Regions from separate parts of the Lysinibacillus sp. GW821-FHT14F06 genome, predicted to be linked through region 2. Evidence: riboswitches for the same ligand, from Rfam matches in the RefSeq annotation. Region 2 holds a riboswitch; each other region holds the start of a gene.
What was found. Region 2 has a riboswitch for cobalamin ahead of AC1RNS_RS09280 (ribonucleotide reductase barrel domain-containing protein). Riboswitches for the same ligand answer to the same signal wherever they lie in the genome.
Positions count from the first base shown of each region.

Region 1: linked by a shared signal. The riboswitch ahead of AC1RNS_RS04970 (hypothetical protein) and the one ahead of AC1RNS_RS09280 (ribonucleotide reductase barrel domain-containing protein) in region 2 are both predicted to bind cobalamin.
Region 3: linked by a shared signal. The riboswitch ahead of cobT (nicotinate-nucleotide--dimethylbenzimidazole phosphoribosyltransferase) and the one ahead of AC1RNS_RS09280 (ribonucleotide reductase barrel domain-containing protein) in region 2 are both predicted to bind cobalamin.

Region 1 is NZ_JBXAPF010000004.1:7,572-14,904, forward strand. It holds gene AC1RNS_RS04950 (Rrf2 family transcriptional regulator) at 1-110, shown strand, start outside; gene AC1RNS_RS04955 (NAD(P)-dependent oxidoreductase) at 180-809, shown strand; gene aspA (aspartate ammonia-lyase) at 1,068-2,489, shown strand; gene AC1RNS_RS04965 (methyl-accepting chemotaxis protein) at 2,636-3,880, shown strand; cobalamin riboswitch at 4,647-4,830, shown strand; gene AC1RNS_RS04970 (hypothetical protein) at 5,076-5,837, shown strand; gene AC1RNS_RS04975 (GTP-binding protein) at 6,124-7,333, opposite strand, start outside.
Region 2 is NZ_JBXAPF010000007.1:195,631-202,963, reverse strand. It holds partial or broken gene AC1RNS_RS09290 (ribonucleotide reductase barrel domain-containing protein) at 1-266, opposite strand, end outside; gene AC1RNS_RS09285 (hypothetical protein) at 489-1,217, opposite strand; partial or broken gene AC1RNS_RS09280 (ribonucleotide reductase barrel domain-containing protein) at 1,359-2,660, opposite strand; cobalamin riboswitch at 2,826-3,014, opposite strand; gene AC1RNS_RS09275 (hypothetical protein) at 3,125-3,808, opposite strand; gene AC1RNS_RS09270 (ECF transporter S component) at 3,805-4,299, opposite strand; gene AC1RNS_RS09265 (bifunctional adenosylcobinamide kinase/adenosylcobinamide-phosphate guanylyltransferase) at 4,320-4,712, opposite strand; gene AC1RNS_RS09260 (histidine phosphatase family protein) at 4,661-5,260, opposite strand; gene cobS (adenosylcobinamide-GDP ribazoletransferase) at 5,233-6,009, opposite strand; gene AC1RNS_RS09250 (bifunctional adenosylcobinamide kinase/adenosylcobinamide-phosphate guanylyltransferase) at 6,043-6,627, opposite strand; gene AC1RNS_RS09245 (histidine phosphatase family protein) at 6,631-7,239, opposite strand; gene AC1RNS_RS09240 (pyridoxal phosphate-dependent aminotransferase) at 7,251-7,333, opposite strand, start outside.
Region 3 is NZ_JBXAPF010000001.1:91,008-98,340, reverse strand. It holds gene AC1RNS_RS00415 (methionine gamma-lyase family protein) at 1-647, opposite strand, end outside; gene AC1RNS_RS00410 (trimeric intracellular cation channel family protein) at 918-1,523, shown strand; gene cobT (nicotinate-nucleotide--dimethylbenzimidazole phosphoribosyltransferase) at 1,623-2,684, opposite strand; cobalamin riboswitch at 2,784-2,960, opposite strand; gene AC1RNS_RS00400 (ABC transporter ATP-binding protein) at 3,165-4,775, opposite strand; gene AC1RNS_RS00395 (hypothetical protein) at 4,896-6,164, opposite strand; gene AC1RNS_RS00390 (ABC transporter ATP-binding protein) at 6,844-7,333, opposite strand, start outside.

The sequences.
Region 1 (7,333 bases), on a different contig from region 2:
GAAAAATCCAACATACATTGGAGGGTGTTTATACATCTATTTGGCAGGCAATGGAAGAACAGTTACAAGCACAAACTTTACAGGATGTGCTAGATCAACTTCGTCTTTAAACGAAGTCGATCTTTTGTACCCACCCTGTAACTTAATTGGTTACAACTATAAACTAGGAGGAACACATAATGAAGATTGGTATAATTGGAGCAACAGGGAAAGCAGGACAAAGAATAGTAGAGGAGGCATTACAACGTGGTCATGATGTAACAGCCATCGTACGCTCTGCATCGAAAGTAGTGGGAAATATTTCTGTTATGGAGAAAGATGTATTTGCTTTAACGCAAGAGGATGTAAAAGGCTTTGATGTTGTTGTTAATGCGTTTGGCGCCCCATTTGGTCAGGAAGAATTACATGTAAAAGCAGGTCGTCATTTAATTGAAATTTTAACTGGCATAGATACAAAATTATTTGTTGTTGGTGGAGCAGGTAGCTTGTTTGTAGACCCAGAAAAAACTGTACGTGTAATGGATACACCGGACTTTCCTGAAATGTTTTATGCAACAGCTAAAAACCAAGGTGAAAATCTACATGATTTACAACAATCATCAATTACTTGGACATTTTTAAGTCCATCAGCATTCTTTGATCCAGAAGGTCCAAGAACAGGAAGCTACAAAGCGGGTGCTGATCATTTATTGGTGAATGCTGCTGGTGAAAGCTATGTGAGCTATGCGGACTATGCCATAGCTGTAGTAGATGAAATTGAAAATCCAACTCATATAAATAGTCGTTTTACTGTCACTTCCGATAAATAATAAAGAAGGCGTTGGATTTATCGGAAAAGAAATAGTAACCAAACAGTACCTATGAGTAGCTGATAACTTGCTCCTTTTCTTTACTACACTCACATCATAATACGGAATAATGGACCGAGCGCGTATAGAATGCGCTCGGTTTTTAGCGAATAATTTACTTTTTTAAAGGATTTTTTTATTTTACAGAAAAATGACTGTTTACAATCCGCCATTAATTAGCTACTATCAAGTGTGAGTATTGCATAAAAGGAGACGACAATGATGTCAACACAACGTATAGAAAAAGATTTTTTAGGTGAACGTGTATTACCAGCAAATGCTTATTATGGGATTCAAACGCTACGTGCGACTGAAAACTTTCCTATTACAGGCTACACAATTCACTCTGCATTAATTAAAGCAATGGGGATTGTCAAAAAAGCAGCAGCATTGGGCAATATGGAAGTACACCTATTATCAAAAGAAATTGGTGAGGCAATTGTCGAAGCAGCACAAGAAGTGATTGATGGAAAATGGGATGCAGAATTTATAGTAGACCCAATTCAGGGCGGTGCAGGTACATCGATCAACATGAATGCCAATGAAGTAATTGCAAACCGTGCCCTAGAAATTTTAGGGAAAGAAAAAGGGGACTATCAATCAATCAGTCCAAATAGCCATGTGAATATGTCCCAATCAACAAATGATGCTTTCCCAACAGCTATTCATATCGCTGTTTTAAATTTAATAGATGAATTACTGCTAACAATGGATAATATGCAAGCGGTATTCCACCAAAAAGCAGAGCAATTTGCACATGTGATTAAAATGGGACGTACTCATTTACAAGACGCAGTACCTATTCGATTAGGACAAGAATTTGAAGCTTATTGCCGCGTTATCAACCGTGATATTGTACGCATCCATCAAACTCGCCCGAATCTATATGATGTGAATATGGGGGCAACAGCAGTAGGTACAGGTTTAAATGCGTTCCCTGATTATATTAAGTCTGTCGATGAGCATCTTGCTGAAATTTCAGGATTACCGTTAAAAGGTGCTACTCATTTAGTAGACGCTACACAAAATACGGATGCTTATACAGAAGTGTCTGGTGCATTAAAAATCTGTATGATCAACATGTCTAAAATTGCGAATGACCTTCGCTTAATGGCTTCTGGTCCACGTGCCGGCTTAGGAGAGATTATCTTACCAGCTCGCCAACCAGGATCTTCAATTATGCCAGGTAAGGTAAATCCAGTAATGCCAGAAGTTTTAAATCAAGTTGCCTTCCAAGTAATCGGTAATGATCATACAATTTCTCTAGCATCTGAAGCAGGGCAATTAGAATTAAACGTGATGGAGCCTGTGTTAGTATTTAACTTAATTCAATCTATCAGCATAATGAATAATGTATTCCGTGCATTTACTGAAAACTGCTTAAAAGATATTGAAGCAAATGAAGAGCGTATGAAAGAATATGTGGAGAAAAGTGTTGGTGTCCTAACGGCTGTAAATCCACATATTGGCTATGAAGTGGCTGCTCGTCTAGCGCGTGAAGCAATTCTTTCTGGTCGTTCGATTCGTGAACTTTGTTTAGAAGAAGGCGTACTAACAACTGAACAATTGGATTTAATTTTAGATCCATATGAAATGACACATCCTGGTATTGCAGGGTCAAGTATTATGAAATTGAAATAATAGACTATAGAGAGCACTTTGCCTAGCGTAAAGTGCTTTTTTATATGACTTGTTTCTTACAATAGTGGGGCTTTTTTCTGTGAATCGAAGGAAAATTCAACTATAATAACTACATTGGAATATTATTATAGTTGGGGGAATTTAGTATGAGTTTAGGAAAAAGAAGTATAATTGGTTTTTCTGCTTTAAATGTTCTTATGATTATTATATTAGTCATAGACCTAGCAAATCTTACATCATTGGATTGGTTATCCACAATATTAACAATACTAGGAATTGCAATGACACTTTCCTATATTGTCTATGTACAGTATAAAATTATTAAGCCCATCAACCAATTAGCAGCATCTGCTCAGGCAATTGCTGAGGGAAATTTGCATACTGCTCCTATTGAAGTGAATTCCAATGATGAAATTTCAGCGTTAACAAAAGCATTCATAGAGATGAAAGAACAATTACAAATTATCACTCAAAAAATTGCCCATAGCTCTTCAGACTTATCTACGAGTATAGAGGAGCTATCTGCCAGTACAAATGGAATTACGATGGCTGTTGATGAAGTTGATTCTCAAATGGAAAAAACATCAGATGGACTTAAGCATGCAGCTCAATCAGCCAATGAAAGTGCAGTGGCTATGCAAGAAACAGCAGATGGCATTGAACGGATTACTGTAGCAACGCAAGATGTTTTTGACCATGCAAAGGAAGCAAATGATGTTGCAGGTAACGGTGCAGAAATTTTACATGTGGCTAAAAATCAAATGCAATTTATCTCGAACTCAACTGAAAAAACAAGTCAGTTAATGCAGCAGTTAACAAATAAAATGATGGATATCAAAACAATGATTGATATGATAACAACCATTACAGATCAAACGAATTTACTAGCATTAAATGCAGCAATTGAAGCAGCACGGGCTGGGGAACATGGTCAAGGCTTTGCGGTCGTAGCAGAGGAAGTTCGTAAATTAGCAGAGCAATCCAAACATTCAGCACATCAGATTGTTGAGCTAGTAGTTGGAATTGAAAATGATACAGCACAGGTAGCGTCATCGGTTGAAGAGGATTTAAAAAATGTTCAGCAGGGTGTCTATGTTATTGATGAAGCAACAAAGTCATTTGGTACGATATCTCAACATGTAAGTAAAATGACGAGTCAGCTGGAGGATATTTCTGCTACGGCTGAGGAGCTTTCAGGTAGTGCTGTTGAGGTGACAAAATCTGTTATGACAATTGCTTCTGGTATGGATAGGTTATCACAATATACAGAAGTTGTTCTACAATCAGTAGATGAGCAAAGCGCCTCCATGCAAGCGGTCAATACAGTATCACAAGATTTATGTGTACAAGCAGAAAATTTACAGCAGCTTACACAGCGATTTAAGGCTTAATTATGTAATAGAAGATTCTACTATAAATATAACTTATGGAGTTTACAACATTTGTACAATGTTGAAATAAATGGCCCATTGCCTGTGACACTTTCAAGATTATAAAAAGCCCGCGCTTAAGCGAGGCTTTTTTGTTATGCAAAAGAAGAAGGGGTGCGAAATGGACAGATTACCATGAGAAGGGTCAAAGGCTTGCTGGGTACATGTATGAATTGAAGAATAGCAAGGAAGTTTATATCAATACCTATAGCTATTTGAATTAAAGAATCATCAAAGATATTCAGGTACATGTATTTTGTATGAGCTCAATAAAGAATGATGTGCTACCCATTCGACAAGACCTGAAAATGGTGGGGTGTTTGATTATTGATGGCTTGTAAGTTATAGATATTCAATATTATGAAAAGCTAAAAGGTATTTAATGTATCTCTATTTTGAGCTTATTATTATATCCATGCAAATGCAAAATGGAGGGATGAAATGAAAGTTCTTTTGTAAAACATGCAAATATTTTTGAGGGGCTTCAAAATCATGATACGGAACCAACTGAAAAGCAGTTAATAGGATAAAATGGCTTGTTGAAAATATATGTCATACAATTTCAAACAATAATCGTAACAATCATTTTTCCAATTATTTAATGAAGAAAGTATTTTTTTTAGGAATATACTATATATTGTGGTAATTGACTTTAGAAAAATACTACTTTACAATTAATACTAGTAAGCTATAAGGAATGTGAAGTAAACACGATTCCTTAACAACTGAATAGCGTGTAATAATAGGTGTAAATTGCGTGCAATTTACTGAAAAGGGAAGTCGGTGCAAATCCGACACTGTCCCGCAACTGTAAATGTGAGCGACTTTTCGTATACCACTGTTTAACGACGGGAAGGGGAAAAGTAGCGATGATCATGAGTCAGGATACCTGCCTATTATGAGTACACACCATAACCCTACGAGGAATAGGAGGTGGCATGTTGACAAAACAGAATGCTCTGTTTGTCACAGTACGTCAGACGCCCAAATTAAATAAAGGTATGTGGATAAATTCCCATACATTTAGGTTTGGGTATTGTTTGACTTTTTGTGATGAACGAAAACAATAAATCGAAGGGTTTCCTCTAAATGAAGGAAATCCTTTTTTTACTGATGACTTCCGTTTTGAAAATATGTACGAAAAGAGGATGCACTTATGACGAATATTCATGTATGGTCAGCACAGGAAACGCACTTTGAGGATATGAAAATTTGTAAGCAGCCACGCACTGAAGTTGCCAAGCAAGCAAAAACAAGAATGGCTGTGGAATCACTTGTTGATCAAATACTTGCAACCAGCCTTATTAGTAATCAGCGACTATTTGATCAAATTTTATATAACAAGGACATTATTTGGATTCAAAATGAGGAATTTAATGGACATCTTTTCGCAAGGGCAGAGATAACAGAGAACCTGAAAACAAAAACAAATAGCTTTATGATGTATATGCCAACAAATCCAATTGTGTATGAGGTTGATGGCGAACTTTATCATTTAATTACACGCATCGATTCAACCCGTGCCAAACCAAATCTAGAACGACTTTTTGTAGAGCCTAAGCCTGTATTAAGTGCTGCTCGTGTCAATGATTTATTGTGCTCGATTGTGATGCGTTTTTATGAAACTTATTTGGAAGATTTATCACGAATCACACAGGATAGCAAACTTATTAGTTTTGTAGAACGCGAATATAAGCATTTTTTACTAGCCGTAAAGGAACTAAATGATTATCATTTAAACTGGCATCCACGCGGCAATGGTCATGAGCTATTGCTGCAATTAATTGATAATTTGCAACTTTTGAAAAGTAGACCAGGCAAAGTGTTAACAGACTTTTCTAATTCACATAGCTATGCTGTTGTAGAACCTTCTTATCGTCTTTTCAAAGACACAAGGCAAAATGTACGAGCATTATAGGAAAAAGCAACTGTTCAGATTCAAAAGGAAACGGCTCTGGTACAAGTGAATATCGCTCCGGTCAGCTCAAAAATAGCTCGGGTACAAGGGAGAACCGCTCCAATCAGCCCTAGAACAGCTTAGGTTCAAGAGCAAATCGCTCTGGTCAACCCAAGAACTGCTCAGGTCCAAGAGAATACAACCCAAATTAGTCAATATCTTCTCAATAGCAAAACCAATTAATACAATCTTAGTACAGAAACAGGACATGGAAGTAATTTCCCATGCCCTGTTTCTATTTTCTGAATTATTTTATACAATGCATTGCTGCTTGTGCCTCATGCCATGGAACGGAATAGCCTTTCCCCTTTGCACAAAAAATACTGGCAGATGTATATTCAGGATCGGCATTCTTATCATAGCCGACTTGCATAATAATTTCTTCCGTATTATGACACACATCATAGCCATCAAATTGCAGAGAAAGGACACCCTTACCATTAGTGTAGGCCGCAAAGGTTGTACTATAGCTCATAAATGTCGCGACAGGGGCACGGCCCGTAATCACGACATCATCTTCGGAAATAATTGGCGGGTCAAATGTACCGAATGCTTGCTGAATATCAGTCATCATGCGGCCGATAAAATCGGTAGATGCTTTTAACTTAAAGCGGTAATACGGCTCTAAAAGGACATTCTCCGCTTGCTCAAGCCCTTGCCTCAATGCCCGGAATGTGGCCTCGCGAAAATCGCCGCCCTCGGTATGCTTAATATGAGCACGGCCCGTTACAAGCGTAAAGCAAATATCAGTCACGGGAAAGCCTGTTAGTAATCCATGATGTTCTCGCTCGAATAAATGCTTTTCAATCAGTCGTTGATGCCCAACGGATAAATCGTCCGTATGACATGCATTGACAAATGTAATACCAGTACCGCGTGCACTTGGCTCCATTAATAAATGTACTTCCGCATAGTGCTTTAAAGGCTCGAAATGACCATATCCTGTAACAGTTGATGAAATTGTTTCCATATATAATATCTGTGGTTCCCCGAATGAAATGGCTAATGAAAAACGCTTGTTTAGCACATCGATAAGTACCTCAAGCTGGATAACACCCATAATATGTACTTGAATCTCTTGAAATTTTTCATGCCAAATCACACGTAATGACGGCTCTTCCGCTTCAAGTATACGAAAGATTTTTAAGACTTCCTTTATATGCTGTTCACCCTCGTATTGTACTTTGGCCTGCAGGGTTGGCACTAACTCATAGGGCTGTGGGTTACTGGAGCTTCCAAGGATTGCACCAATATTTGCTAAACTAAGCCCTTTTACAGCAAAAATTTCACCAGCTGTAACTTCTTGTACGGCTTCAAAACGATGTCCGTTATACAATCGTATCTCCGTCACTTTTTCGGTTACGTCTCCAAATGAAAATTCATCTCGAATATGTAAGGTTCCCTGTAATGCTTTGATAAAAGTTAAGCGTTGATGGCCATCATGTCGAATTTTAAAG
Region 2 (7,333 bases):
GTGCCAAGCCCAATACCACGATAGCGTAAGTTTGTGCGTTCTGCTTGCTTCACAGGAATAGTATTTAAGGCAATAACGTTATCTAACATACGTACTTGAATTGGAATTAAACGTTCTAATACATTGGCAGGTACAGCTTTTCCTAGATTAATAGAGGACAAGTTACAAACCACAAAATCTCCAGGCTTGCGACGAGTCACGATGACATCATCTTCTAGTGTGATGGATTCAAATTCAGTGGGTGACATATTTTGGAATATTTCGGTCCTTTTCTTCAACTAGGTTCGCTAAACCTAATCCGTTCCTTTAAGAACTGCTGCATATCACTATGCAGAGGAGACTATATCATCATCCTCAGCTCTACCTGTAGGATGCTCCGCTTTTCCCTTTATGAATTATCCCTTTAGTGGGCCTCGCTTGAGGGGTACTCTACTCGCTTCTTCACTCATATTTTTCAATGAGCTATGCTTTCGATAGTCGTTAGGCTTTTACTTTTGATTTAGTAAAATATGGTCAGGGAAATTTTGAGAATTCATTCTGTATCTCATTGCATGTGTTGAAATACCATAATGCTTAGCAGCTTCTGTTATGGAATCAAATACTTGATTTCCCACTTTGCAAGGGTAGCCATTAATTTTAAGTTCCTTTTTCGGCATTACTCGTTTATACGCTGGAAAATTATCTGAATTTAGTCTGTAATTGATTGTACTAATTCCTATTTTTAATTGATCTGAAGCAGATGTCACAGATTCATAATGAACATCATCAATGATGATATGTTTTGAGTTGGCTTTTTTCACTGATTCAATCATTTTATTCGTTTTAGGTTTTCCAAATTGATGATTGCCTTCACCAGTCATTTGCTTAACTCTCTGTTTCCTAATTGCCTCTTTATTTGGATGAAAAGTAAAGATATCTCCACCAATTGACGTAATCTTAATGTTGTAATATTCAGTAGAGTTGACAACATCAAAATAATTCAAATAATATTCTTCCAATTCATTTAATTCTTCCTCGGAATAAGCATTACAAATAATTTTTCTCTCAAAATTTTCTTTACCATATTTTTTAATGGCTCTTTTCAAATATACTCCTGATCCTAAATAATTTTCCCAGTTATTTACGCGACCATATATACATTTTCCAATATACTTTTTACCATTTATTTTATTTGTCGTTACATAAATGAACCCATATTCTTTAGAAATAACAACCACTCCTAAAAACGAATATTTGTTCTGTTGTATAAAACTCCAAATATTTAATCAAAAGATTTAGCACGGTGGGTTATCACTGAGTGACTTTCCCCGTTTAACGGAGTTTTCGACAATCATTTCTGATTGAAGGTGCTACAATTAACACAAATTTGAACTATAAATCATTCCTTCATGCTTATTCGGATTCATGCGGTTCACTTCATCTCGATAGAACATGAAAGGTACGCCTGTTTCTAACTGTGAGCGCATAATTCGCTTCATAATATCGATGGCAGGGACGACTTCACGGCTTAATAATGGGTTAGCGATACATTCGGCATATTTCGTTCGGAAGGATCCATTGCCTTTCGTTTCATCATAGAAATCCTCTAATGAGAAGCCCATCACCTCACGTACTTCGTGTGGGTCAAATAAGTGCCAATCTTCACGTGCTTCCACTGCTTCCATAAATACATCTGGTAAGCACAGTCCTGTGAAAATATCATGCGCACGTAAACGCTCATCCCCATTATTTAAACGTAAATCTAAAAATGTAAAAACATCCTTATGCCAAACATCTAAATAGACAGCGATGGCCCCTTGACGTTGGCCTAGCTGATCAACAGAGACGGCTGTGTTATTTAATTGCTTAATCCATGGTAGTACCCCACTTGAGGCACCCTTGAAGCCTTTAATGGACGAGCCGCGGCTACGGATTTTGCCCATATATACACCGATACCACCGCCGTATTTAGAAAGTGTTGCCACATCTGTATTCGTATCGTAAATACTTTGTAAGCTGTCATCCACTGTATCAATAAAACAACTCGACAGCTGACCATGTGTCTTCCCTGCGTTTGATAATGTGGGTGTTGCCACTGTCATATATAAATTACTCATCGCCCAGTAAGCTTCTCGAACTTTTTCAAGACGATTTTCTGTTTCATCCTGCATTAATGTCATGGCGATGACCATCCAGCGTTCTTGTGGAAGCTCTACTGGTGTTTTAGTATAATCACGCACCACATAGCGATCCATTAATGTCTTTAAGCCAATATACGTAAACAACTCATCTCGGCTAGGCTCTAAATAGCTTGCTAATTCCTGAAGCTCATGCTCACTATATTTTGTTGTTAAGCTTTTATGATACAAGCCAGCTTCTGTATAACGTGCTAATTGTGCTGGGAAAACCTGATAAACATCCTTTGGTGAAACACCACGGCGCATCGCAAATTGATCGTATAATTTTTCTAAATAGATGTGCGCGGCTACAAATGTCCAGTATGGCTCCTCCTCGTCAATCAGACTAAGTGTTTGAAGAATCATTGCATCTGCCCATGCCTCAAATGTGGCATTATCATTTTTTCGCAGCCAACGATCCGATAACCTGACAAAGCTTTCAAGCTCATCTTCCGTGTAGCTTTTCATTAACTTAGTCATTTGCTGCTCGATTTGAATTGTCATTGTACATATTCTCTCCTTTTCTATCTCCAGACAACACAAAAAGCGATCATGCAACATCTTATCGGTTACATGATCGCTGTAAAATCAGAAATGGAAATGAAGGACAGGCACACAAAGAAGTGTGCAAATCTCTCGCCTCCACTTCTCAACCCCCGAAGAATGTGTTGCTGTCTTGAACAATGCGGCAGGTCTCCTGGCTCATGCCTCTTTCAAATAATCACCTTCCCGTTTTAAAACAGTGGCCTCTTGATCATTTGTCAGCACTTACAGTTGCGGGGACAGCTTCGGCTAAAGATGACTCTTGCTCCGAATTCCCTTTTAAACCATATTGGTACCGCTTGTCCAAAATACTATATATTGTGTTTTAACTCCTAAACAAATCTAACATATTGTGTTTAGTGTTGCAATAGGTGTTTCGCCCCTTGCAAGTTTTAAAGCGTTACTTTTTCTCGAAGCAAGCCCAATTACAATGCAGTTTTACGTAGTTTTTCAAAATTTCTAGAAAAAATTTTTTGTGCCAGTTGCTCTTTTTCTGAATGTATCCCAAGTAATACCACTGTACTAGGCCCAGCACTTTTCTCAATATTTAAGTCACTTTCAACATGTATGCTGCCAAAAAGTCGAGTAAATTCTGCTTGCAGGCCCTTTGATCCGACTGGCCAAACTTGCTGAACGATATCCTCATTCCATGCACGATAAATAGCTTGAAGCTGTGCAACATCCTCGGGCTGCGCAAGGACTTCGTTTCCTACAAGTGGCAGTCCATACGTATACCAACAAAGATGCTCAAGTTCATTGGATGTACGTTTTTGCGGCTCGCCAAGCATTGTAACTGATAAAGCCGATTGTAAAGTTGGCATATTGGATTCCGTACTACCATCTATCTGCGGGCATATTAGACCAGCCTCCTCAAAAACCTGCTGTATGCCAGCTACATAACTAGACCATGCAGTATCTCCAGAAAAATTTGCTAATATAATATGCTTAGGTAAAGCATTTGCTGTAAGCTGCTCTAAAAAGGTAACACGTGCTGTAAAGTAAGCCGTGAGTTTATTTGAAGCGGACACAATATCTTGTGGCTTTTCACCAATTGCTGCAGCATTATCTGTAGTTGCAATAAGCCCACCTATGTTAACTGCATTTCTCAATGTACTCGCCCGTCCTTACGTAGAAACACCTTAGAGAGTATTGGCATGACAATTGCAACAATAACTAGATTAATAAGAGTTGCCAACGGAAGACTAGTTAGCGACGCCCAATAGAATGCTGGACTTATAATAAAGTAAAATGGTAATGGTGCTACCACACCATTAAAAAAAAGTGCCACAGGCCATTTCCAGAAATGCATACCTTTTTTATGCATCATTCCAAAAATCCAGACAACGATAAACATTTCTGCTGCGATAATTATATGTAATGGTCCGAATGGGAATCCAGTCGTTAAGGCTGTAATAAAATGCCCAATGCCCCCTGCAACTCCTGCGAATACTGGCGATAAAAATACGACACTTAAAAATGCAGGGGCAGAGTCCAACGCAGCAGTCGATATAATTGCTGGAATTTTAATCATCGCTCCAACAGCACAAATGGCAGCTACCATAGCAGTGAACGTCAACTTCGTCAATCTTTGTCGATTCATTCCATTTCCTCTTTTCTGTCTTATTTAATTTGCTCTGCGATACCGTACCAAATGCGCACGACACGTTCTGCTTTAGCAAATAAAGCTTGATACAAGCGCCCACAAGTATCACGTAGTAATCTTGTCTGCTTTTCCATCGGCACAACCCCGCGCCCCATATCAGTAACTACGATATACAATGTCCTATTTTCTTCTAGAGCCTGTAGTCTTGTTAACATGGTTTTGACAAGATTCTCATCCTCCTCAAGATTTTGTGTAACAAGCCACTTTTCCAAGCCTTTTATAACTAATACATCACACACAGGGATAGATTTAGGCAGATAACCATCAACTAACACCACCTCTTGATCTCCAAGCAATGTCATAACATAGTCGGTTTTTCCATTATAGGCGCCTCCGATAAAGACATGCATCTATTTCCCTCCTCCCAAGCTTTCCTTGAAAATGTTAAGGTAAACAATTTATCATGTGGTACATTGTACGACCAAAAGGACTGCTCCATTGGGGCAAATTCTACAAGCAATGCTCGAATAACGCCACCATGTGCGACAACATAATAGTCATCTTCATCCTTTGGTAGTGCAGAAAAACCATCCTTCACACGTTGACAAAATGCAGCAAAGCCTTCCCCATTCGGTGGAGGAGACGAAACAGGATCATCTAACCATGCACAATACCGACGATCAGATTTTAACTCCTCATATGTTTTTCCTTCAAACTCCCCAAAATTGGACTCTCGAAATCGCCAATCAGCTATGTAAGCAGCATTCGGAAAATAATGAGCAGCCGTTTCTCTACAACGTCGTAAATCACTGCCATATACTTTCATAGCATTTTTATCTACTATTGGTAGTCTAGATGTATCAGCTAATGATGAGTCCGTCCAGCCAAGATAACGCTTTTCCAAATTTTCTTTTGTTGGTGCATGCCTCATTAAACGCACAATAACAGTGTTACCCACAATACAACCTCCATTCCCTCAATGGAAGCGCCAAGTAAATCACCAGAAACGCCGCCAAAGTTGCGTAGTGTAAATTGCCGAAAAACCACAAGAGCCATAGCTAAAACCGCTAGAAGCACTATTGGTACAAATGTAAAGCCTACAATAAGGAAGATGATTGTATAGGCTACAATTAATGAGACAAGCATGAAACCAACTAGTACATGTTGCTTAATATGGGATTTAAAAAAGTAGGCAAGCCCTTTTTCTTTTGAACATTTCAGTGACATAAAATAAAAGCTCATTCCTACTCTCGTTAATAATGGAACAAAAATAAGCATCCAGAGTGCGAACTTATGCTGTACGAATAATTCATGCAGTATCACAAATTTTCCAAGCACTAAAAATAACACAGAAAGTACACCAAATGCACCCACACGCGGATCATCCAAAATTTCAAGCCGCTTCTCACGATCCCGATACGAAAAATAGGCATCTCCCATATCAATAAAACCGTCTAAATGTAAACCCCCAGTGAATAAAGCGAATAGTCCAATAATCACAAAGGACAGTAATATCTCACTGCTCGCCGTCCATTCCGTTAAGCTATAGATCACTGCCGCTGTTGCAGTACCCATTAATGCACCTACCCATGGTAAAAAGGCGAACATCCCTGTAACAGTTCCTTTTGTTAAAGATAATTCTTTATGTACTGGCAAAACCGTAAAAAATTGAAATGCAAGTAATAGACTATGCCAGAAATTTTTCATCGTTTTGCCTTCCTTCATTTTAGTTTAAGAACATTATTTCCATTTTTTTACGATACTATAATTTATTTCATAGGCTTCATCTGCCACCGAAACAAACCATTGATGTAAATTCCCTAGCATTTGTCGGTATAATTCTACCTCCTCATTAAGATATGGAGGCTCATCAAATAATTCATTGGATACAACTATAAGCGTGATCTTTTTATCAAGTAATGCTTTTACAGCTATTTTTAAATCACTTAGCTTCTCCTCTAAGCAGCCTGGTTGGTCTACACACGGCTTTCCTTTATCAAAGCCCTCATAGAATGCATTTGTTAGCCATGTTGTGACGCAATCCCATAATACAACATCACCATCCCTTAGACTTTGGAGCGAAGCTACCATCTTATATGGGGCTTCAATAGTCAGCCAATGGATACGATGAGTCCGTCTATCAGCCTGATGACGTTGTATTCGTTTCTCCATTTCACGATCCAGTGCAATTCCAGACGCAATATAAATAAGGCGCAATGCTTGCACCGCTTTCGTCTGATAATGCTCTATCGCCGTTTTTTCTGCAAAATGGGATTTACCACTGCGTACTCCACCAGTTATGAAAATCAATGGCAATGTAAACACCTCCTATTGCAGATGATTAATGGTACCTATCTCTTTCACATGCCATTGCTGTTCAACATGTTCAATTATTGTAACACTTGTACCATTGATAAACGGCTCTGCCCATAGCTGATTTATACTGCGTTCTAAAATGGCATTAATAATGCATTTAATTGTGACAGCATGAGAAACAATTAAGACATTTTCTTGTGGATATTTTTCTGCAATTTTCTTAAGGGTAAACATTGCCCGTTCTGTCACTGCATCAAAGCTTTCAGTATGAGTAGCAACGAATTGAGCAGGGGATTTCGTATATAATTCATACTCTGAGCAGTGTGTTTTTAGAATATCCTCAACCGTTTTACCCTGCCAGTCTCCTAAATAAATTTCTCGTAAATCGTTTTCATAAAATGTTGGGAGCTGGCGATCACCAACAAGAATATGCAGCGTCTCCATTGCCCGGCCACTTGAACTACTAAATGCTGCAGCAATAGATATATTCTTTAAATATTTTTGTAGCTTTTCTGCATGTAAAACACCCACTTCGGTTAATGGTGAATCTAACCACCCCTGTAAACGATGCTCCTTATTCCACATCGTTTCACCATGTCTTACTAGATAAAATGTTGTCACTCTTCTCACTCCTAATTTGCTTTAAACCAAGTCTGCAAACAGTTATGTAAATAAGTCATAGCCGTAATATCTTTTATACCAATTCGGAACCATT
Region 3 (7,333 bases), on a different contig from region 2:
TCCTCCACAAATTCACCATAGCAATTGTCGACAAAGATAATAGCCTGCGGTGCTAATTCACGGACTTTCACGCACATATCAGCAATTTCTGCAATAGTAAAGGATGGTCGTGTTGCATAGCCCTTTGAACGTTGAATAGCAATCATTTTTGTATTCTCTGTAATAGCAGCCGCTACACCGTCCCAATCAATCTTTTGATTAGCCATTAAATCCACATGATGATAACTGATTTTATAATCCTTTAATGAACCAGTATCCTTGTCACCGCCATCTACTATGGATTGTAATGTATCGTATGGCTGACCTGAAATATACAGCAATTCATCACCTGGTCGCAGCACTCCGAATAGACTAAGCGTAATGGCATGTGTCCCCGAAATAATCTGTGGACGTACGATGGCAGCCTCCGCTCCAAAAACCTCTGCATAAACACGCTCTAAATTGTCACGCCCCTCATCATCATAACCATATCCATTAGAAGGATGTAAATGATAGTCACTAACTTGATGCTTCCTAAAAGCTGCAAGCACCTTTTGTTGATTAAAGAACGCCATATCGTCTACCTTCCTATGAAACGGGTAAACCTTCTCCTCTATTTCGGTAGCTAATGCTAACGTTTCTGTTGTTAAATTCGTTGTAAAAGTCATTCATTCTTCTCCATTCACATTTGTTCAATTGTGGGCACCATACCCACAAATTGAAGTTTTCACTTTACTCCTATCTCATCTTAACAATTTGTAGATGTGTCTGCAAAACTTGCCTATTGTTTCTACTCGTAATATGCGCTAAGCTAATGTGCGGACTTCTTTCATTATTTTCGATATTTCGACTACAAAATTCATAGATTCTGTTACATTTAATAGAATTCTTTAACTTTAATGAGAAAGTACATTATTTTTCAGAAGGGGTGAAAAGGGATGGCTTGGGAGGTTTTTAGTATTATTGGAACAATTGCCTTTGCTATTTCTGGGGCAATTATCGCGATGGAGGAAGAATACGATTTATTCGGTGTTTATATACTCGGTATTGTCACTGCCTTTGGGGGTGGAGCAATTCGTAACTTGCTTATTGGCTTACCTGTTACAACGTTATGGGGACAGGATATGATGTTCCAAATTGCGCTTGCGGCGATTACTATATTTTTTATTTTTCCACATCATCTAATTCAGCATTGGCATCGATGGGGAAACTTCACAGATGCAATTGGCTTATCTGCATTCGCTATTCAGGGCGCACTCTATGCTGTAAAGCTCGACATGCCAATTAGTGCAGTTATTGTAGCTGCTGTCTTAACTGGTTCAGGAGGTGGGATTGTTCGAGATCTATTAGCAAGACGCAAGCCCCTTGTATTACGTGATGAAATTTATGGTGTTTGGGCAGCTCTAGCAGGACTCGTGATTGGTCTAGAAGTATTAACAGGCGACCTCTTTTTATATGGATTATTTGGTATGATTACAGTGCTAAGAATTCTTTCCTATATGAAGAAATGGCGTTTGCCTTTACGAAAGCTGAATCGAGCATAACCATTTTATGAATAGTAACAAGCCCAAATAGTTCCAATATATGGACTTGTTATACTTTTTGGTACTACAAAGAAATGCCTTAAGCGTATATTTTTTCACCTATTCATTCGATTCTACTAGCACTACAGATTCCTCAAGTGTAGCCATGTTTTTCATCATGGAGCATGCTGCATCTAAAATTGGAAAGGCTAAAGCTGCACCAGAGCCCTCTCCTAAACGCATATTCATATGCAGCATTGGTTCTATCCCTAACAACTTGGCTGCTATTTTAGCACCTGGTTCTTCTGAGGCATGTGAAGGAATAATGTAGTCCTTTACTTTTGGCTCAAGCTCAAAGGCAATGAGGGCAGCAATCGTAGAAATAAAGCCATCTATAACAACAGGCTTGCGATTTGCTGCAGCTGCAAGTACAATTCCAGCCATAGCACCTATTTCTAAGCCACCAACTTTTGCAAGAATATCAATAGGATCGTGGCGATTTGGTTTGTTTAATGCAATGGCATTTTGAATAACCTCCACCTTATGCGCAATTCCTCCTGCGCCAACACCTGCGCCCATTCCCGTTACTACATTTGGATGACAGGCTTGAAGCACGGATAGGATAGCCGCACTTGGTGTAGTATTCCCAATACCCATTTCTCCAGTACCAAGAATATCGACTCCGTTACTTATTTCACTCGTTGCAACTGCAATACCTACTTCGATGGATTGAATAGCTTCTTCTCTTGACATAGCTGGACCCTTTGCCATATTGTCTGTTCCATATTTAATTTTCTTTAAAATGACCCCAGCATCAAGTGGTAAATCTTCTTTTACACCAACGTCAACTGTTACGATTTTTGCATTGGTTATGTTGGCGATAGCACAAACACCCGTAAGCCCTTTTGGAAAATTCATTGTTTGTAAAAAGGTTACCTTTTGTGGATTAGAAGTTACATCCTCCTCACAAACACCGTGATCTGCAGCACAGACAATAATTGCTTTGTTATCTATCTTTGGAAACATTTCTCCTGTAATACCAGCTAATTGTACTGCAAGAGATTCTAGTTTTCCCAAACTTCCAGGTGGCTTACTAAGAGCATCTATACGCTCTCTCGCTTTCTTCATCATATGACTGTCTACATGTTGAATACTTTCAATGGTTTGTTGTAATAATTGCATGAATCATTCCCCTTTCTATTTTACATTGAGCTTTAGAGAAAAAATAAAAAGCCTGTAGTTTATTCATCACAAATAAACTACAGACTTTTCCATCGTCTATATAATCGAAGCAATTAGGCAGGTCTCCTGGCTCAATTTCAACATTTCATAGAACCTTCCCAGCACCATGCTAGTGGCATACTCTATGAAACTCCCTTTTACAGTGGTGGGACCGCTAAAGACTTACACTTTATTCCCTATTCTCCCATAATGGGCACCCAATGCTATTATGCAATTTCTTTTAATTTACTGTAAAGTTTTTTGGGTGTCAATATGACAGCATTATCTTTATTACACTTTTGTATCAATTTCGCCTTGGCGTATTTGCGCCTGTAGAGGTGGAAGTCTTCTGTATCTGCCGCTGTCGCTACGCTTACGCGCATAAAACATCTGCCGCTATGCTTTCGATACAAAAACATTTGCTGAATAAAGATAAATAATCTAGAAAGTTGGAAAAAGACCAGATTGAATTTGGTGAATCTGACCATTCTTAACTTCAAATGTTAAATCAGCTGCATTTTTTATCATTGAATCGTGTGTCACCAATACAATGGTTTTTCCCTTTACTTTGTTTAAATATATGAGTAGAGATTCTATAATGCTCTGATTTTCTTTATCTAATGAAGCTGTAATTTCATCAAACAAATATATTTCGGCATCCCTTAAAAGTGATCTCGCTATAGAAAGCCTCTGCTGTTGTCCAGTAGAAAGATCAAGTCCATTATGTCCAATTAATGTATCAAAATTATTCTCCAAAGACGTTATAAAATCATATATATTTACTAGCTTGCATACTTTTATTAAATCTTCATTAGTAGCATCTGGATTTGCTAAAAGTAAATTCTCTTTGATAGTTCCAGTTAGTAAAAAATGATTTTGAGAGACTAGACATATTTTTTTCTTATAGATATGGTGAGGAATATTTTTCACATTATATTGATTTATTAATATTTCCCCTGTGTAACCTACATATAACCCTGAAAGTATGTTTAACAAAGTTGTCTTTCCTGATCCGCTCACACCTTTAAAAAGAACGATTTTTTTTAAAGGTATTGCAATATTAATATTTTTAAAAATTGGTGAAAATTCATTAGAATATTCATAACATACGTTACGTAACACCATCCTACCTTCCTCAAATGAAGGTATCGTCATATGACTAGACATATTGTTTACATCACATTTTGTTTCAGCAGGCACATCTAGTAGATTTTTAACTCTATTTATGGATACTATGGCTTCTTGAAAAAAGGTATTTAGTTGTCCAAATCTTAAAAATGACTGGTTAAAATTATTTGAATAAGAAGTAAAGGCAATTAAAATACCTATAGTCAAATCTTCTTTATAAATAAGATAGACGCCTAAAATAAGAATCAACAAATAGCTTATATAATTTATGAATTCTATTATTGTCCCGGATTTAATATTTAACAACATTTTTTCAAGCGATAGTTTATAGACTAAATCATTTTTTTGAGAATATCTATTTACTCCCTCAGCTTCATTATTTAATAGTTTAAACAATTTAAAAGATGACAGTAACTCTCCTAAGTATGTTAGATAATGATCTAAACTTTGCTTTACACTAATGTCCTTTTCCCGTATTTTTTTGCCATAAAATTTAAAGATAAATAATGTTAATGGACATGTGATAAATAGAATCGAAACTAACAATAAATTGATATTTAGTAAAATTATAAACACAACTAGAATACTAATACAATCGATGAAAATATTTAGTAACTCTGAAAGAACATTTGAAAAAGCTTTTGTATCGTTTTCAATTTTATTCATCATTTCGCCTTTAGGAATTAATTGATAATCATCCATATCCTTAGCCATAATTCGTTTAACCATTTTCAATTTAACATCTATTTGAATGTTAGCAATTAATTTCGCTAAATAATATTTCTGAATAAATTTAATGCCTAAATTAATTAAAAATAATATTGCAATAAATAGGATGATTTTTAATGCGTTACTTACTTCCTTATTTGTTACATAATCTATAAACCTACCAAATATTAAAGGATGTATTATGTTTAAACCCATCGAAACGCACATTATAGTATTTATAAATACTAATTTCCTGTTATATGGACCTGTATATTTAAATACCTCCAGTAATACCTTCATGTATTATGTTATTTGCCTCCTAATCTTCTTATCAATTTATTGATCCTCCAACTTTATGATAAACGAATAAGCATCTTGAGGTTTTTCTTTCAAAATAGTAAGATAATCTGTCATATATGATTCTGTAGTTGTATGAAATTGTTCATTTTTCATTGTTTTCAGCTTTGCTTCACTAAATAAATCACTGTTATTATTTAGAATAACTTTCTGTTCAATAATTTTTTTTAACAACTCATAACATACCGTCTGTTTCTCTGTCTTCCAAGTTTCGTTCATTAAAATATTTAGTAAATCTTCTATAATATTATAGCCATAATTAAATTCAAAAAATTTATTAGAATATGGACGTATTTCAATTGTCTTTCCATTAATGCTTATAATATTTCCGACTTCTCTATTAATTGGTAAATTAAAGTCTTTAGTAATACTAATTTTTTGATAAGGATTTTTTATTCCGAACTGTGCCATTTGTTGGGTAAGGTCTGAATAGATAGCAGAAAATCGATCAGCTCGTTTTTGACTTACTCCTTTATATTGAACAGTAATTTCATTGAATACATAACTCTCATAGGGCTGACTCATTAGCTCGTTCTCTTTGAATTCTTCATACAAATGTAAACAAATTATTGCTAAAATTGAACAACTGGCTAAGCTAGCAAAGAAATACTTGTCTTTTTTTAATGTTGGCCTTTTACTAAAACAAACCGCCGCTGCCATAGAGCAAATACAAAGAAATAAAACACCCACAAAATTTAAATAATGTAGATTATCTGGATACATAAAGTTAAGCGTAGGTGCAATATATTGAATTATCTCCAATTTATAGCCATGCATTAACATTAATACAAAATAAATCACAACAAGTATTAAAATAGAGGCATATTGATTTGAAAAGAATGTAGCTACTAAAAATGGAATAGATATTGTAAATATATGAAATATAATAATTACAACTAAAATATTAATAATAGGTGTATCAACATAAACATATTTCTCGAAAAATCCAAGTAATATAAATGCCGGTGAAGTCAGTACAAAACCTAATATCCATTGCCACAAAATTATTTTTCTTGTAGTAAATATTGAAATTAAAAAGATTTTGTCCATTTGATAACGCTGATGCAATGAAATAATTTGTATTGTCATTACGGCTGAAAAAATACCATATAAAGGAATCATCGCTTGTGCATCATTTACAGTAAAGAAAAATTGTGAAATGAACAAGGCTAATACTAACGCATAATAAGTGAAGAGATAATCATTACGAACGATAACCTTAGACCAAAATAAGCTTATATCTTTCATATTTCTTTCATCCTTCTGTCAAAAAGATAGACGCTAAAAACGATAAAAAAAACTCCCAGACATAAAAAAACTATTCTTTTTAAATTAAACACAAGGTTTACCAACTGTGTCTCAAGTAAATCTGGATTAAACCAGATAGATAAAAAGGGTGAATTAATAAATTGTATACTAAGTAATAAATACAATATTGTTATAATGTGAAGATAGATTGTGCGCTTTAAAAAAAAGGCGATTAAAAAATTAAATGCTACACAGTATAAAACCGTACTCATTACTTGAAAAAGAGTAATGAACATTAATGTTATTGAAATCATTCCTTTAAAATAGCCAAATAAAACAATATAAAAAATTAAAATCACAATATAAATTAACAATATGATGGCCATCATTTTGGCTAATATATACATAGGCTTATTGTTTAGTTTAAGCAAAATAACATTTCGCTCAAATGTATGTAAGTAACCTTTCCATACATATGAAACTACGCTTGGAATAAGTATAATAAGAAAAATCATTTGTATTTGAAGAGCTGCGTACCAATTCCCTTGAACTTCATCCAACGAATTTAAATATATAACCATTATCGGTACTACAAATATAAAAATTACTAAACTAATAATGATTGCTAGACTTTTTATTAGTCTTTTAAACTCAAAATTTAATAATACGATTAGTTCATTCATAGCATCGTTTGCTCTTTTCTATTGATAAAAATATACGCATCCTCTAATGTAGGAGCTGTTACAGCACTTCCTGGAATAGGTTCATCTGCAATATATCGTATTTCAATATCGTGCTCTCTTTCTTGCAGGGATACAAACAACTTGGATTGAATAATTTCATCAGGGCTACTTTTTGTGCGATGAAGCCAAACCTTCCCCTGAACCTGTTGAATAAGTTGAGCTGTATCACCTATATAATTGATTTTTCCTTTTTGGAGAATCATAAGTCTCTTACAGGTTGAGGAGATATCCTGCACAATATGTGTAGACAGTAAAATAATTTTATTTCGACTTATACTGTTAATTAAATTTCGAAACGATACACGTTCATGAGGATCCAGGCCGACAGTTGGTTCATCAATTAGTATTATTTTAGGATCACCTATTAATGCTTGTGCAATGCCAAGTCGTTGCTTCATACCACCTGAAAGTTCCTGAACCTTTTTC